DNA from 2 places in the Rhizobium sp. BK377 genome. Region 1 is predicted to be linked to the other one. Evidence: riboswitches for the same ligand, from Rfam matches in the RefSeq annotation. Region 1 holds a riboswitch; the other holds the start of a gene.

What was found. Region 1 has a riboswitch for thiamine pyrophosphate ahead of FHT92_RS20175 (YkoF family thiamine/hydroxymethylpyrimidine-binding protein). Riboswitches for the same ligand answer to the same signal wherever they lie in the genome.
Region 2: it holds a riboswitch for thiamine pyrophosphate, as region 1 does, so the genes downstream of both, thiM (hydroxyethylthiazole kinase) here and FHT92_RS20175 (YkoF family thiamine/hydroxymethylpyrimidine-binding protein) in region 1, are expected to answer to the same signal.

The regions. Positions count from the first base shown of each region.
Region 1 covers NZ_JACIAC010000005.1:112,598-116,000, forward strand. The annotation lists gene FHT92_RS20160 (SDR family NAD(P)-dependent oxidoreductase) at 1-115, opposite strand, end outside; gene soxR (redox-sensitive transcriptional activator SoxR) at 204-668, opposite strand; gene FHT92_RS20170 (NADPH-dependent FMN reductase) at 750-1,325, shown strand; TPP riboswitch at 1,499-1,613, shown strand; gene FHT92_RS20175 (YkoF family thiamine/hydroxymethylpyrimidine-binding protein) at 1,603-2,211, shown strand; gene FHT92_RS20180 (ABC transporter permease) at 2,226-3,017, shown strand; gene FHT92_RS20185 (ABC transporter ATP-binding protein) at 3,023-3,403, shown strand, end outside.
Region 2 covers NZ_JACIAC010000003.1:307,229-310,631, reverse strand. The annotation lists gene thiE (thiamine phosphate synthase) at 1-543, opposite strand, end outside; gene thiM (hydroxyethylthiazole kinase) at 540-1,340, opposite strand; TPP riboswitch at 1,392-1,490, opposite strand; gene FHT92_RS16045 (aldehyde dehydrogenase (NADP(+))) at 1,646-3,169, opposite strand; gene FHT92_RS16040 (DUF4139 domain-containing protein) at 3,395-3,403, shown strand, end outside.

The sequences.
Region 1 (3,403 bases):
GGACAAGCACGCGCGCACCGCAATCCAGAAACTGTCGGGCAACTTCGAGGCCGATACCGCGGCCAGCACCCGTCACGACGACATTGCGGTTTTCGAACAATTTGGGATGAAACACGAAGCTCTCCTCCTTGCGGGGCCGACCCCGCTGCGTGCGCTATCAGGCCTAACATATGCGGCCATCAGCCAAAAGAAAGTCCGAAGGTCTAGGCACCAGGGTCGAGAAGCCGCGCGCCGGCGCCTTGCCTGCCGAGCACGTCGAAGGGATTACGCAGCGGACAGGCGTCGATCGAGAGGCAACCACAGCCGATGCAGCTCGTCAGATGGTCGCGCAGCAGACTGAGCTGCTTGATGCGTGCATCGAGATCATCCTTCCAGAGCGCCGACAGTTTCTGCCAGTCCTCGACTGTCGGCGTCCGGCTCTGCGGCAGGGTTTCGAAAGCGGTCTGGATTTCGGCAAGCGGGATGCCGACGCGTTGCGCCACCTTGATGATGCCGAGGCGCCGTAGCACATCGCGGCCATAGCGGCGCTGGTTGCCGCGGGTGCGGATGCTGGAGATCAGCCCCTTCGCCTCGTAGAAATGCAGCGCAGAAACCGCAAGTCCGCTGCGCTCCGCCACCTCGCCCACCGTCAGGAGCCTGCTCAAGGAGAATGCCGGTTTCTGCTGCATAGCCTATTGACCTCAATATTAGTTGAGGTTTTATAGACTGCGCTCCCGAGGCCGTAAAGCCGACATAAGAAGGAGCAATGCATGCAGAAACCCATGAGGCTTGCCATCATCTATGGCAGCACGCGCGAAGGGCGCACCTGCGACAGGGTGGTGAAATGGCTCGAAAGAGAACTCGCCCGCTTTCCGCAATTCGAGATCGACATCATCGACCCGCTGACATTTTCGCTGCCGCGAGAGCATGTACCGCATCATCCGGAGGCAACACGGCTTGCGGACAGGCTTCATCAAGCCGATGGTTTCATCCTCGTCACGCCGGAATACAACCACAGCTTCACCGCCTCCTTGAAATTCCTCATCGATCTGTTCGCTGAACCCTGGCACGGAAAGCCCATCGCCTTCGTCTGCTATGGCGGCATCTCCGGGGGATTGAGGGCCGTCGAACAGCTCCGCCTCGTCTTCGCGGAGCTTCACGCCGTCACGATCTGCGATGCCGTCAGCTTCACTTCCCCCTGGCGCCGTTTCGACAATGAAGGCTGGCTACAGGATTCGGAGGATGCGTTGCGCCGGCTTTCCCGAATGATGGCCCAGTTGCAATGGTGGACTGAAGCGCTGATCGCAGCCCGCAGCGACACGCCCTACGCCGGCATCGCCGCCTGAGACAACGACATCCGATTCCGTTTCTGGCAGGTACGGAACCGGCTGGACACCCGGACAGGACCTCCGTCCGGGTGTTTTCCTCCCAGCACCTGGTGCGTCCGAACCCTTACCGACCGTGCAGCCGGCTAGGAATTTTACGGTTGCGATATCGCAGGCCCGGTGATAGCTTCCGCCACAATTCACGGGGGAGCTCCGAATTGCCGGGGCTGAGATGTGAGGCGCATGCCTCCGGACCCTTCAAAGCTGATCTGGGTAATGCCAGCGGAGCGAGGTCCAAGTGTTTTCCGGCGCACAAGTGTCTCTATATCCGATGTCCGGCAATTTCGTCGGCATCATCCTTGAAGCGATCAAAGCTCTCGATCCCTATCGCGATCGTCTTCGCATCGAAACCGACGATATTTCCACGCTGATGGTCGGTCCGCCCGACGTGCTGTTTGCCGCCATGCGCGACCTCTTCGTCTCGGCTGCCGCAAGCGGCGAGCATTGCGTATTGTCCGCTGCGATCTCGCGGGGCTGCCCCGGCGAACCGGATGATGCAATCTGCGGCGCCGGCCTGTCCTCCAGCCGATCAGAGCCGCTCGCCGAGCGGATGGAAGCCGCGATCGCGGCAGTCAGGGATACGACCGAAACCGGTCAGCCAACGGCCGCCCAATTCTCTCTCTATGTCATGGGAACGGGCACTCATATGGACGAGATCTACGGCTGCATCGATTTTCTGAAGCGCTCGGGCACATTCGACCGCTCTAAGAATTTCTGCACCAAGCTGCGCGGTGATGCCGGTGCGATCTTCGCCACTATCCATGAAGCTTTCTATCGCTTTGGCGATCCCGAAGGTCATGTGACACTGGATATCACGGTCTCCGCGAACAGCCCGAGCAAAGCCTGAGACGCCGGACGGCAATGACCTTATCGAAACCGGATTCGACATTTGCGCCATTGAGGCGGGCCCTGCCCGCAATTCTTGCCGTGTTTGCCTTCCTGGCTGTCTGGGAGCTGTATGTCGATCTCTCCGGCATCAAGCCCTCCATCCTGCCCTCGCCTTCGCGGATCCTGACACAGGGCTGGCTGAACAGGCAGGCGCTGCTCGACAATACCTGGCCGACGCTTGGCGCGACGCTCGGCGGTTTCGCTTTGTCGCTGGTCTTCGCCTTCGCCTCGTCGGTCCTGATGGATTTCGTGCCCTTCATGCGCCGCGCCCTGCTGCCGCTCTTCATCGTCAGCCAGACATTGCCGCTAGTGGCAATCGCACCCCTGGTCGTACTCTGGTTCGGTTTCGGGATATTGCCAAAACTTCTGCTCGTCGCCCTCGTCACCTTCTTTCCGTTGCTGGTCGCCCTGCTGCAGGGTTATGAAGCGACGGACCGGGATATCGCCGAGCTTATGAGCTCCATGAAAGCGAGCCGCTGGCGCATCTTCTGCCTGGCGAGGCTCCCCTCCGCCATGCCCTTCTTCTTTGCCGGCCTACGCATTTCGATCACCTATGCTGTGGTCGGGGCCATCTTCGCCGAATATGCAGGCGCCGCACGTGGCCTCGGTATCTATATCCTCAATGCCAAGAACAATTTCCGGCCGGATCTCGTGCTTGCCGCCGTCATTGTTAGCGCCCTCCTGACCCTTTGCCTCTTCGGTCTCACGCTGGCGGTGCAGCGTTTCGTCATGCCCTGGCAATCTGCTGCGGAGAAACGCCCATGAGAGGAATGCTTGAGCTGAAGAACGTCTCGAAGTCCTTCGATGGCATGGAAGTGCTGAAGGACATTTCTCTTCATATCGCCAGAGGTGAATTCGTCTCGATCGTCGGCCCCTCCGGCTCCGGCAAGTCGACGATCCTGCGGCTGCTGACACAGGCGCTGCAGGCCGATAGAGGCGACATCCTTTTTGACGGCATGCCGCTCTTGCAAGCGCAGCACGTCTTCGCCTTCATGCCCCAGCGCGATGCGCTGATGCCGTGGCGAAGCGTCATCGACAATGCGATCCTTGGTCTCGAAGTGCACGGCATGCGCCGCAGCCAGGCGCGCGCCGTTGCAGCCCCTCTCTTTGAACGCTTCGGCCTTGCCGGTTTCGAAAATCACTATCCCGTG
Region 2 (3,403 bases), on a different contig from region 1:
ATCTGCTCCTGCCGCAAAGACGGAACCGGCGTGTTCGCTCTTCAGACCTCCGATCGCAACCGTTGGAACAGGCGCAGCCTTTACAAGTCTCGCCAACCCATCGAAACCGATCGGCTGCTTATGGTCGGTCTTTGTAGGCGTCGCAAATACCGGCCCGATCCCGGCATAATCGACAATTCCAGCGTCGATTGCCGCAGCCAGCGCCTCAGTCTCAACAGAGAGACCCAGGATCATGTCCGGGCCGATCATCGCACGTGCGGCGGCAGGTACCATATCGTCCTGACCGATATGCAGCCCATCGGCGCTGATTGCAATGGCCGCTTCCACGTCATCGTTGATAACAAGCAGGGCGCCCGTATCCTTCAGGATCTCCTTGAGCGCCAGGCCGGTCTCGATCATCCTTGCCGTTCCGCCACGCTTGTCGCGAAGCTGCACCATTGTTGCACCGCCGGCGACGGCGAGCCGCGCCGTCTCGATCATGCCGATTCCGGCGCAGAGATCGGGGTCGAGAACCAGATAGAGCGAAAGATCGAAGCGTTTCATGCAGCGATGATCCTGATTTTTGCATCGAGCTTTGCTTCATCAAGCGCGGCAAGCTGATCGAGGAAACGCCAGGAGAAAGAGCCGGGGCCATCCGCATTTTTCGCGGCTTCTTCGCCGGCGACCGCAAACGTGGCAAGTGCGGCGACAGCAGCCGCGAAGGGGTCGGCGGGAACGGTGGCGGCGAAGGCGCCCGTCAGGCAGGTCAGAGAGCAGCCGAGCGCAGTCACCTGTGGCATCAGTGCCGATCCGCCCTCGATGCGCAGCGCTTGTGCGCCATCCGTCACGAAATCCACCACACCGGTGACTGCGACGACCGCGCCATGCCGTTCGGAAAGGAGCCGCGCGGAAGCTTCAGCCTGCTCAACCGGGTCACGGCTGTCGACACCTTGGCCACGGCTCTCACCACCGGCAAGCGCGATGATCTCTGAAGCATTGCCGCGGATGATCGTCGGACGGAGCGCCAGCAGATCGGCGACTGCCTTACGGCGGAAGGACGTCGCATAATGGGCGACCGGATCGAGCACCCAAGGTTTGCCGCTCGCGTTTGCAGCCCTTGCCGCCGCATGCATGCCGTCGATCCATTGGGTGGAGAGCGTGCCGATATTGACGGTCAAAGCGCCGGCGATTGCGGCAAACTCGCCCGCTTCCTCGGCGGCGTGGACCATGGCAGGCGATGCACCCGCCGCAAGCACCACATTGGCAGCGATGTTCATGGCCACATAATTGGTGATGCACTGCACGAGCGGCGGCTTGGTGCGCATCGCCGTCAACAAAGCTCCGGGTGTCTTGTTCTCCATAGTACCCCTTTCGGGCGGGGCAGGCGCGGGAACGATCGTGCAACGAAGCAGACTGCGACCCGAGCGACTCCCTCCGCCGGCATTATCCGGTTCAGGTTCGAAGGGTGCTTCTCAGCCAGTTCTTGCGAACGGGCGCCCCTGTCTCTCAACGGCACTCTTTCTTGCAGAGAATGGTGCCGATGTCACCGGCAAAATGACGATTTTGAGACTGAGGTTTTGCAAATGCGCACCACGGGCCGCCCGAGCGCCCGTGGTGCAACTTCAAATGCCGGTTTTTCGGATTAGGGTCCGGCTGCTCTACTCGATCAACGCAGCGGCGCCGGAAGCAGGTTTGTCGTAAAGTCCTGATACGAGACCGGACGCAGGAACCTGTAGATGGCGAGCGTTCCGACGGAGGTCGATCTGCCATCGGCCGTTGCCGGGTAGGGGCCGCCGTGCACCATGGCGGGCGATACTTCCACGCCGGTTCCGAAGCCGTTCACGAGCAGGCGTCCGGCAAGCATTTCCAGATTGGGAACGAGGCGCTTTGCGTCCTGTTCGTCTTCGCTCGTAATGTGCAGGGCAACGGTCAGCTGGCCTTCGAGACCGTCGAGGACGCGCTCGAGTTCGGCGAGATCACGGCAGCGCACGATAAGGCCGGCTGCACCGAAGACCTCGTCCTGCAGCTCATGATGTGCAAGGAATGCCGCGGCCGTCGTTTCGAAGAGAGCGGCCGTGCCTTCGAATTCGCTGCCGGGCTTGCCATTGGCGACGAGCCGGACTTCGGGATGCTTTTCCAGCCGAGCAACGCCATTACAGAATGCCTTGGCGATGGAGCCTGTCAGCATCGTCTGGGCTCCGACATCGGGCAGAAGCTCCCGCGCCTTGGCAATGAAAGTGTCCAGGCCTTCGCTATCGATGGCGAGAATGAGGCCGGGATTGGTGCAGAACTGCCCGGCACCGAGGACAAGCGAGCTCACGAATGCCGTTGCGATCTCAGCTGCGCGGGTTTTCAGCGCGTTCGGGAAGAAGATGACCGGGTTGATGCTGCTCATCTCGGCATAGACCGGGATCGGTTGCTTGCGCTCGGAAGAGATCTTCATCAGCGCGGTTCCGCCGCGGCGCGAACCGGTGAAGCCGACGGCGCGGATTCTCGCATCGGCCACCAGCTTCTGTCCGACCTCGAAGCCGGTATCGAAGAGAAGCGCAAACGTGCCGGCATGCAGGCCAGCCTTGGCAACCGCGCGCTGTACGGCGCGGCCGACCAGTTCCGACGTGCCCGGATGAGCGGAATGCGCCTTGACGACGACAGGGCATCCTGCCGCGAGAGCAGACGCCGTATCACCGCCGGCGACCGAGAAGGCGAGCGGAAAGTTCGATGCGCCGAAAACCGCGACCGGGCCGAGGGGAACGTTGCGCAGGCGAAGATCGGGCTTCGGAACCGGCTTGCGGGAAGGATCGGCGCCATCGAAACGAAGCTCCTGGAACCGGCCTTCGCGAACCTCTTTCGCAAATAGCCGTAGCTGTCCTGTCGTGCGAGCGCGTTCGCCCTCGAGGCGCCCGCGGGGAAGTCCGGTTTCCGCCATTGCCCGCACGATCAGCTCGTCGCCGATAGCCTCGATCTCGCTGGCAATGGTTTCAAGAAAGGCAGCCCGTGTTTCCAGATCGGTTTCCCGATAGGAGGCGAAGGCCTCCCATGCAAGCCTCGTCGCCTCTTCGACGTCTTCGGCGGAGGCGCCACCGAAAGAGACGGGCAGCGCCATCCCCGTGGCTGCTTCGACACCGTAGAGCTCGCCACGCGTGCCGCGCTTTTCCGATCCCGCGACGAGCAGGCTTCCATTGATAGTCATGACGGATTTCCTTTCAAACAGACTCGAGTGACGTATATAGGCGTTCGTCTTCTCAATTTCACGACATCTTTCCCGATATCGCATCGAATACGGACACCTCCGACGGAGACCCGGTGGCGCCGCCGAACAGGTCAGCCGATAGCGGCCGTAAAAGCATTGCATGCCGAAATGCCGCCCCTTTTTTACGCTCATTCTCGTGCAGGATTGAACGCCGAGGGGGGCCATATGAAATAC